4 regions of the Glutamicibacter sp. NPDC090743 genome follow, and region 3 is predicted to be linked to each of the others. Evidence: riboswitches for the same ligand, from Rfam matches in the RefSeq annotation. Region 3 holds a riboswitch; each other region holds the start of a gene.

Region 1 (2,196 bases), on a different contig from region 3:
CCTTCGTGCAGGAAGCCGTTGCTTTCTGCCACATGCTTCGACCCGGGATTATTTGCCCGCAAGCCCAGCTCCAAGCGGTACAGTCCCAGCTCGTCGAACAGGTAATCCACCAAGGTTGCCACGGCGCGGGTGGCCAGCGACCGGCCCCGGTAATTCTGGTTCATCCAATACCAAATCCACGCGTTCCGATTGGCCGGGTCGACCGTACCGCACACCAGTCCCACCAGCCGATCCCGATATGCGACGGCCATCGCCTGCTGGCGTTCCCCGGCCTCCAGCAGTGCGCGCACATACGACTCAGCCTTTTGCGGGGAATCGGCGTCGCCTTGGCGCAGCATGTCGGGGTTCGAGGAGAATGCCTCGAAGACCGCTTCGGCATCCGAAAGGCGCAGCCGGCGCACCGTGAATTCACCGTCGGCATGCACGGTTTCCTTCGGTCCTGCAGATGGCTGCGGATGAGCGGCGACCGTGCCCTGGTGGAAGAGCAGCTGCCAGCGGCCCTGCTCATGGATCCACAGTGAACTGCGTTCGCTGGGGGAACCGGAGAGCAGCTTCCAGCGCAGCAGCACCAGCTGGTCTGAAAGCTGGAGAGCCACCGGGCTTTCGACTTTCAACGCCCCGGCAGCCCGTGCCGGCTCCTGGGCCAGCTGGGCAATGATGGCCTCGCGATCATAGACTCGCCCGCTGGCTCCCACCTCGGCGAACCGAGGATGCAAGCGCCGCTGCAATTGCTCCTGGCTATGGCGTTGGCTAGATTCCAAGAGTTCTTGCTCCAACGAGATGATGGTGCTGGATAGCGCAGAACCTTGGGAAAGCTCGATAGGGAAGTCATGGAATGCCATGTCAGCAAGTACATCACAGAAGATGACGGAACTGCGTTCAGTGAAGTTCGACTTTATGAGCTGCATCATGCTTATAATCGCTGTAATCCGCGGGAGCCTGAATCGACCAGGCTGAGAGGGCACCGAGCCGACCGCTACACCTGATGCGGGTCATGCCGCCGTAGGAAGGAAGCGTGCCCTTGTGCATGTCAACATTGTTGGCGCCGGGATAATCGGCCTGGCCGTCGCGTTCGAGCTGGATTCACGCGCACACACCGTCACCCTCATCGATCCGGCACCCGGCCAAGGTGCAAGCTACGCGGCAGCAGGAATGCTGGCCCCGGCAGCTGAAACGGTCTGGGGCAATGGCCCGTTGCACCAGCTGCTTGCCGCCTCGAATGCCGCCTATCCGCAGTTCATCGAGCGCATCGAATCGGCCACCGGGCAACGCCCGGACTACTTGCAGAACTCCACGCTCGTTGTCGCCGCAGAGCCTGCGGACCGCGAAGCCCTGCACGAGCTGGCCGAACTGCAGATATCCCTCGGCCTGTCAGCGCAAAAGCTGCTGCCCAGCCAAGCCCGCAAGCTCGAACCAGCCTTGGCCGCCAATATTGCTGGCGCGGTCCTGTGCCAAGATGACCACCAGGTCGACCCTCGATCCATCGTCAAGATCCTGTTGGAGCATCTGCGTCCGCACCTGGTCGAGGAACGGGCGCAGGCACTGGTGACCGACGGGAAGCGGACCACCGCTGTGTGCACCGCATCGGGCCGAATCTTCGAAGCGGAGCAGACCATCGTGGCCACCGGTCTTGGCACCCTCGATGGCTTGAACGAACTTCCGCTGCGTCCGGTCTACGGAGACATCCTCCGGATCCAGGGACCAGCAGGCCCGCCGCTCATCACCCGCACCATCCGCGGCATCGTGCACCGGGAACAGGTGTATCTAGTGCCGAGAAGGGACGGCAGCCTCGTCCTTGGCGCCAGTGTCCGTGAAGACCGGCAACAAGCGGTGAACATTGGCGCGATGCACCTGCTGCTGGACAACGCGAGAAAGCTTGTCCCCGGCATCAGCGACTGCACGCTGAACGAGGCAACGGCCCGGGCACGTCCCGCCACGCCAGATGACCGGCCGCTGCTTGGACGCCTTGATCCAGGGCTGCTGCTCTGCACCGGGTACTCCCGGCACGGCGTGCTGCTGGCTCCGCTGGGCGCAACGCTCACTGCGGATCTCGCCCACGGCCACCAATCCCACCCCTTGCACCAGGCTGTGGATCCCCACCGCTTTGCCAACGCAACCTAGACCGCTCACCGAACGGAGCAGCAACCATGACAAGCATCGGCATCAATTTCAATTCACGGCAACTGAACCTGGACG
Region 2 (2,196 bases), on a different contig from region 3:
TGGCACCGGAAAGCCGGGCGGCGTTCAGCACCGCATCGCGCAAGAGCTCAATGCTCTGCGGGTCCACATTGGCAGTCGGTTCATCGAGCAGCATGACCCTGGGTTCCATGGCCAGAATGCCGGCCAAGGCCAACCGCTGTTTCTGTCCGCCGGAAAGTTGCTGGGTGCGGTGCTCGAAGGACAGCGCACCCAGACCCACAGCGTCCAGCACTTCGGGGATCCGCTGGCGGATCAGTTCGGGATCCATTCCGAGGTTCTCCGCGCCAAAGGCCACATCATCGGCGACCCTGCTTTGCACTACCTGGGTTTCCGGGTCTTGCTGCATCAAGCCCACCGGGTGGCTCCGGATGAAGGCATCGCTGCCATCTATGAGCAGCCGGCCAGCGACCTGATCGTCCTCATCCGCTTCCAGCAACCCGGCCATCGCGTGCAGCAAGGTTGACTTGCCGGCGCCCGATGGACCGACCAGCAGCACCTTCTCACCGGCGTGGATCGCAAGGTCCAGTCCCGAGATGGCAGGATTCTTCCTCTCGGAGTGCTGCCAGCCGAACCCCGTTGCGGTGATGGCGGCACCGCGCTGGGTCAGCGAGGCTGCGCCGGAATTGGCAAAGGAACTCATTTTGCGCTTTCCAGGTGCGCACGCCGGCTCGGCAGGGCGCTCAATGCACCGGTCTTCGCCAGTCCGCGCGTGGCCAACCAGGACAGCAGCCCTGCGACGACTACGCCGGAAATGCCGGTGGCGATCACGTGGAAGATCTTCATTCCGGCGGTGTACTCAACGTAGTAGGCCAGGATGTAGGCCTCGGAAATGCCGGCGAACAAGCCGGCGAACAAGCCGGCCAGCAGCGCCACGCCCAGGTTCCACTTGCGGTAGCGGAATGCTGCGAAGACCAGCTCTGCACCCAGGCCCTGGACCAGGCCGGAGATCAGTACGGTCAAGCCGTAGTGCGAGCCCAGCAGCGCTTCAACTACGGCGGCCAGCAGCTCGCAGTAGATTGCGGCGCCTGGCTTGCGGATGATCAGTGCGCCGAGCACCGCCGGGAAGAGCCACATGCCGGTGAGCAGCGCGGTGGCTGGCGGGAAAGCCGCAAAGGCGAGTGAGAACAGGCCATAGCCGGCACTCCACGCCCAGAAAATGACCCCTGAAGCGACGGCGATCACCGAGGCGACGACGATATCAACTACACGCCAGCCGGTACGCTGCTTCGAAACTGTTTCGTTCATTGCTGGTCCTCCTGTGGAAAGGAGGGGAGATGGACGGAATGAGGGCATACTGCCGCGCCTATCCGCATCCGAGATGCTCGACTTCCTTCGCCGGTACTAGCCGGGGCAGGTTCGAGGGTCTGCGATCTATCGCACTCTCAGCGTCTTGCGACTTTTTTTAAAAGTCTGACGCTCCCCTGTCGGAATAATTACTGCTCCCCCACCATACCGCAGGTATGCTGGGCAGAGGAACGATATGTCAAGAGCTTGATCGCGAGGAAAAAATGGATAAAGTGCAGAAACTTGCCACTACCGGTATCACCGTTGGCGCTGGCATGCTCGGCGGCAAGCTGGTTGATTTCCTTTGGTTGAAGGCAACCGGCAGCAAAGCACCACGCAAGGGCACTGAGGAAGCAGCGGAAGCTTCTTTCCGCCGTGCCTTGGGCTTCGCAGTCGTTTCGGCCCTGGTCGCAGCAATCCTGCAGACCGTGGCTGATCGCAGCGCCAACAAGGTTGTTGCCAAGTTCACCAAGTAAGCTTCGGCGTTGAGCCAAAAGCGGGAGCCGCCCAGAGGGGCGGCTCCCGCTTTTTCTCAATCTTGTTCGTCTGGCGATCCGGTCTTGGAAACCGGGGTGGTTCCGGTCGGCGGTGTTCCGTTGACCTTGTTGACCACGTGGCTCAGCTCATCGGAGAACAGGGTTTCCTTGGCAGCGTGCTTGGTCCGGTAGCCGGAACGGCCAATCATGTGGGCCGAAACCGGTGCGGTCAATAGCTGCATTCCCCAGGCCAGCACGAGTACCGGGACCACAGCCCAGCTGCGCAGGTAAATGGCCAGTCCAGCGAAAATCAGCAGGAAGCCGAGTACCTGCGGTTTGGTCGCTGCATGCATGCGGGTGAGCATGTCCGGGAAGGTCAGCAAGCCGATGCCTGCGATCAATGACATCAGGCAGCCAAGGATCAGCAGGACGGCAACGAGGACATCAAGGAAGATTT
Region 3 (2,196 bases):
ATGATCTGGCGAGCCAGCTGTACCGGCACATCTTTTTGCCCGATATGGATGCCGTTCACTGCTGCGCCAGCAGCCCGTGCCGCGAGGTAGACGTCAATGCGGTCATTGATCAGCAACTGGGCTTTGCCCTCGGTGAGCTTGGCAGCCGCGCAGGCCAGCTCGAAGAATTCCCGGGCGCTTTCATCCTTGGCGCGCAGCTGGATCCACCCGATCCCTCCGGCGACGGCGCCCTCGATAACTTCCAGGGTGCTGCGTGGGGTGCAGCTGGCAGTGTTGGCTACTAGATAAGCGCCGTAATTATGCATGGTTCAATTCCTCGTACTTCAAAGTTTTCAGTTCCCCGGGATCGGCAGCCGACAGCGCATCAAGGAAGGCAACTGCGAAGCTGCCCGGACCGGAGCTGCCAGCCAGGGCCTTTTCCGCGGCCAGGCCATAGAAACCGTGGGCTGCGATGGTGGCCTCGAACGGGTCATCGTGGACCGCAACCATTCCGGCGCAGACCGCGCCCAAGGCGCAGCCGCCACCTGTCATCCGGGTCAAGCCAATTCCGTTGGTTTGCACCAAGACGGTACGCGTGGCGTCGATGATGGCGTCAGCCTGGCCGGAAATGGCCACTACGCAGTCGTTTTCCGTGGCCAGTTCGCGTCCCGCCGCCAAGGCGGCAGAAACCTCATCCAAGGCATCGACACCGCGCGAAGCAGATTGCCGGCCGGCCAGGGCCAGGATTTCCGAGGCGTTGCCGCGAATCAGGGTCGGGCGTTGCCGGACAATGCGCCGGGCAAACTCCGTGCGCACCGGAAGCGCTCCCACTGCCACTGGATCCAGGACCCAGGGGGTGCCTGCAGCGCTCGCCGACTGCACAGCTTCTTCCATGGCGGTCAGCTGTTCAGTGCTTGGAGTTCCCAAATTCACCAATACGGCTGAAGCTGCCTGTGCGAATGGGCCGGCCTCTCCGGGCAGATCCGTCATGGCCGGGGAAGCCCCGGATGCCAGCAGGACATTGGCGGTGAAATTGGATACGACGGTATTGGTCAGGCAAAAAACCAAAGGTGATTGTTGCCGGTATTTTTGGGCAACTGCATGCAAAGCCATGCGACATCCCTCCGCTAGCGTGAACTAGATCAGGTTCTACGGGTCTTATCTCAGTCGGTTGATCCGACACCCCGTGTCACTGCCATAGAGCGTACGCACAACCGGTTCCGAGGACAAGTTACTTACGCTCGCGCCGCGCCACCAAGGCCTTGAGCGTGGCCGCATCCACCTTCTGCGCGGCCGCCAACGCCCAGAGGTGATCCACGGCGGCCAGGAGATCTTCACTGGTATCCACCGGCTGCGGCCGCTCGTTGACCACTGTGCCGGCACGGCGCCGGGAGGTGATCAGCTCTTCGGCTTCCAGCTCCTTGTAGGCGCGCGCCACTGTACCGACAGCGACGCCGAGGTCCGTGGCCAGCGCACGCACAGTAGGCAGCTTGCTCCCCGAGGGCAGATCTCCCAAGGAGATCAGTGAAGCAATCTGCGAGCGGATCTGCTCATAGGGCGGGGTAGCTGCTTGGAGGTCAACACTGATCTGCGTGCTCATGAAGTAGCTGCCGGCTGATGTTCCCGCACGAAGGCGCTACCGGGGCGCTCTAGGAAAATGACTGCTGGGACAACGAAGATGAGCAATGCAAAGAGTCCCAGCCCGGCCGGGAATCCGTAGCCAATGAGCAGCATGGCTACCACTGCACTGGTGTTAACACGCATTGAACGCAGTTCCAGGACCTTGCGGTACCAGATTTCTTCGGCCGACGAGACAGCCCAGGGAATAATCGCCCGGCGGGAGAACCAGACGAATCCAAGATGGGTTGCCAGCAACAGCAGGATCAAGCCTGCAACCATTGTCTTGCCTGGAGGTGCGAAGCCCCACAAATAGTCCAGTGGCGGATCGAGAAGAAAATAGGTGCTGGTGGCAAACAGCAAGCCAGCGGCGATGTAGGACCACAAGGGCAAGGGTGCGTGGTACTTGGGTGCTGCAGACGCCTGCCGGGCCACCGTGCTGACGTAGCTGAGATAAAGCGCATTGAGAACGGCATAGCTCAAAGCCGCACCGGCAAAGATCATTAAGATCCACGTAGTTCGCTCATTGGTAGGCATCTGGAGCTCGTCATCCAGTGGCAAGAATGACCAGCCGATTGCAACGCTGAGCAAGGTGAGTGC
Region 4 (2,196 bases), on a different contig from region 3:
CGACCTCGTTCTTACCAAGAACGCGCTCTACCACTGAGCTAAGGGGGCAACGAGTAAATACTCTACACGGATTTCCCGGCAAAGAAAAATCGGCGGATCACCCCGGAAAAGACCCGGAAAATTCTGTAAAACCATTAGTCAATGGCTATTTATCCCCTCACTCGCCACCCCGGGGACGAAGGGTGGGACAAAAAGTGCCCTGGTGACGATGCTCACGGGAGTGCTCCTCGTGGTCAATCGCGGATTTGCCCGGGTGCGCAGGATAGAATCCCGCGGATTCTTCCCGGTGGCCAAACATCGAATTACTCCGCTTGGAATTTCGGAACGCTGCCACCTTTTCCCGCTCCAGAACCCGTGACCGAGCGGCACTTGGGCAACACCCGATCCACCCTGGCACGCAGGCACGGCTCCAGCGGCCGGCAGTTGGATCCCAGGCCGCGAACCGGGGTGCTGGAAACCGCCAGGAAGGCAACAGCTCCTTGCCGCCCATTCCGGTCTTGAGTAGGAATATTGTGACCTCAGCAACAAATTCCCGACGGATTTTGCAAACCTCAAAAACCTGTGTAAAGTATTTACCTGTTGCCCCCTTAGCTCAGTGGTAGAGCGCGTTCTTGGTAAGAACGAGGTCGCCGGATCGATTCCGGCAGGGGGCTCGAAATAAGAGAGGCAATCTGGTTCCAGATTGCCTCTCTTTTCGTTTATCCCGCAGATGCCGTGTAGCCACTGCGAGCATGGCCCAGGGCACACCCCAAGCTGCAGCACCGGCTACCGGCTGCGTCTTGCGCCCCGGATTCCAGGTGCCCCCGGCAAGAGTCTCCGGCCAATGAAAAGCATCTTGGCCCGCCACAGCCGGCCCTTCCCACTTCCTTGATGTCAGGCCCTGACCACTGGGTTTGCGTTTAACCCTCGCAAGCGTGCTAAGTTGTTCGCGACCACACGGGTGCCCTGGCAAGGGCTGAGATCGGGCTATCGCCGTCCGCGACCGTTGAACCTGTCCGGGTAATGCCGGCGAAGGAAGTGAGTTTCCCCAGTGGAACAAATTGAACAGCACCCTGCCCACACCCTTGCCTACCGTGAATCTGCGGGAATTTCTGTTCCCGTCACGCAGATCCAATTGGCAGACTCCCCCAATGGACAGTCCAACGAGCCGCTGGCTGTATATCGCACCAGCGGACCGGGAAGCGAGCCCACCCAAGGCCTGCAACCCTTCCGCGAGCGGTGGATCCTGGAACGCGGGGACGTGGAAACCTATGCAGGCCGCGAACGCAACCTGCACGACGACGGACGCTCAGCGGTCCGCCGCGGCACGGCCAGCGCGGAATGGGCCGGACGCTCAGCCCCGCCGCTGCAGGCCGTTGGCGGAGCCCGCGTGACGCAAATGCACTATGCGCGTGCCGGGATCATCACCCCGGAAATGCGCTATGTGGCCCTGCGCGAGGAATGCGATGTCGAGCTGGTGCGCAGCGAGCTCGCGGCCGGGCGAGCCATCATCCCGGCGAACATCAACCACCCGGAATCCGAGCCGATGATCATCGGCAAGGCGTTCCTGGTCAAGATCAATGCGAATATCGGCAACTCGGCGGTGACCAGCTCCATCGCAGAAGAAGTCTCCAAGCTCCAGTGGGCGGCCAAATGGGGCGCGGACACGGTTATGGACCTGTCCACCGGAGATGACATCCACACCACCCGCGAGTGGATCATCCGCAACTCCCCGGTCCCCATCGGCACCGTGCCGATCTACCAGGCGTTGGAGAAGGTCAACGGCGAAGCCAACGAACTGACCTGGGAGATCTTCCGCGACACCGTCATTGAGCAGTGCGAGCAGGGCGTGGACTACATGACCATCCACGCCGGGGTGCTGCTGCGCTACATCCCGCTGACTGCCAACCGGGTCACCGGCATGGTCTCGCGTGGCGGGTCCATCATGGCCGGCTGGTGCTTGGCGCACCACCAGGAGAATTTCCTGTACACCCACTTCGATCAGCTGTGCGAGATCTTCGCGCAGTACGACGTGGCCTTCTCGCTGGGCGACGGGCTGCGCCCGGGTTCCATCGCAGATGCGAACGACGCCGCCCAGTTCGCCGAGCTGGACACCCTGGCCGAGCTGACCAAGCGCGCCTGGAAGTACGATGTGCAGGTGATGGTCGAAGGCCCGGGGCATATCCCGTTCCATCTGGTGCGCGAGAATGTGGAACG

What was found. Region 3 has a riboswitch for thiamine pyrophosphate ahead of thiM (hydroxyethylthiazole kinase). Riboswitches for the same ligand answer to the same signal wherever they lie in the genome.
Region 1: it holds a riboswitch for thiamine pyrophosphate, as region 3 does, so the genes downstream of both, thiO (glycine oxidase ThiO) here and thiM (hydroxyethylthiazole kinase) in region 3, are expected to answer to the same signal.
Region 2: it holds a riboswitch for thiamine pyrophosphate, as region 3 does, so the genes downstream of both, ACIQTS_RS11200 (ECF transporter S component) here and thiM (hydroxyethylthiazole kinase) in region 3, are expected to answer to the same signal.
Region 4: it holds a riboswitch for thiamine pyrophosphate, as region 3 does, so the genes downstream of both, thiC (phosphomethylpyrimidine synthase ThiC) here and thiM (hydroxyethylthiazole kinase) in region 3, are expected to answer to the same signal.

Annotation. Positions count from the first base shown of each region.
Region 1 is NZ_JBIVXE010000001.1:264,327-266,522, forward strand. It holds gene ACIQTS_RS01345 (GNAT family N-acetyltransferase) at 1-842, opposite strand, end outside; TPP riboswitch at 922-1,026, shown strand; gene thiO (glycine oxidase ThiO) at 1,024-2,121, shown strand; gene thiS (sulfur carrier protein ThiS) at 2,148-2,196, shown strand, end outside.
Region 2 is NZ_JBIVXE010000005.1:57,555-59,750, forward strand. It holds gene ACIQTS_RS11195 (ATP-binding cassette domain-containing protein) at 1-619, opposite strand, end outside; gene ACIQTS_RS11200 (ECF transporter S component) at 616-1,224, opposite strand; TPP riboswitch at 1,290-1,412, opposite strand; gene ACIQTS_RS11205 (DUF4235 domain-containing protein) at 1,488-1,739, shown strand; gene mnhG (monovalent cation/H(+) antiporter subunit G) at 1,796-2,196, opposite strand, start outside.
Region 3 is NZ_JBIVXE010000002.1:609,063-611,258, forward strand. It holds gene thiE (thiamine phosphate synthase) at 1-305, opposite strand, end outside; gene thiM (hydroxyethylthiazole kinase) at 298-1,092, opposite strand; TPP riboswitch at 1,082-1,176, opposite strand; gene ACIQTS_RS06285 (GntR family transcriptional regulator) at 1,211-1,579, opposite strand; gene ACIQTS_RS06290 (hypothetical protein) at 1,576-2,196, opposite strand, start outside.
Region 4 is NZ_JBIVXE010000001.1:80,323-82,518, reverse strand. It holds tRNA gene ACIQTS_RS00400 (tRNA-Thr) at 1-48, opposite strand, end outside; tRNA gene ACIQTS_RS00395 (tRNA-Thr) at 582-653, shown strand; TPP riboswitch at 927-1,034, shown strand; gene thiC (phosphomethylpyrimidine synthase ThiC) at 1,031-2,196, shown strand, end outside.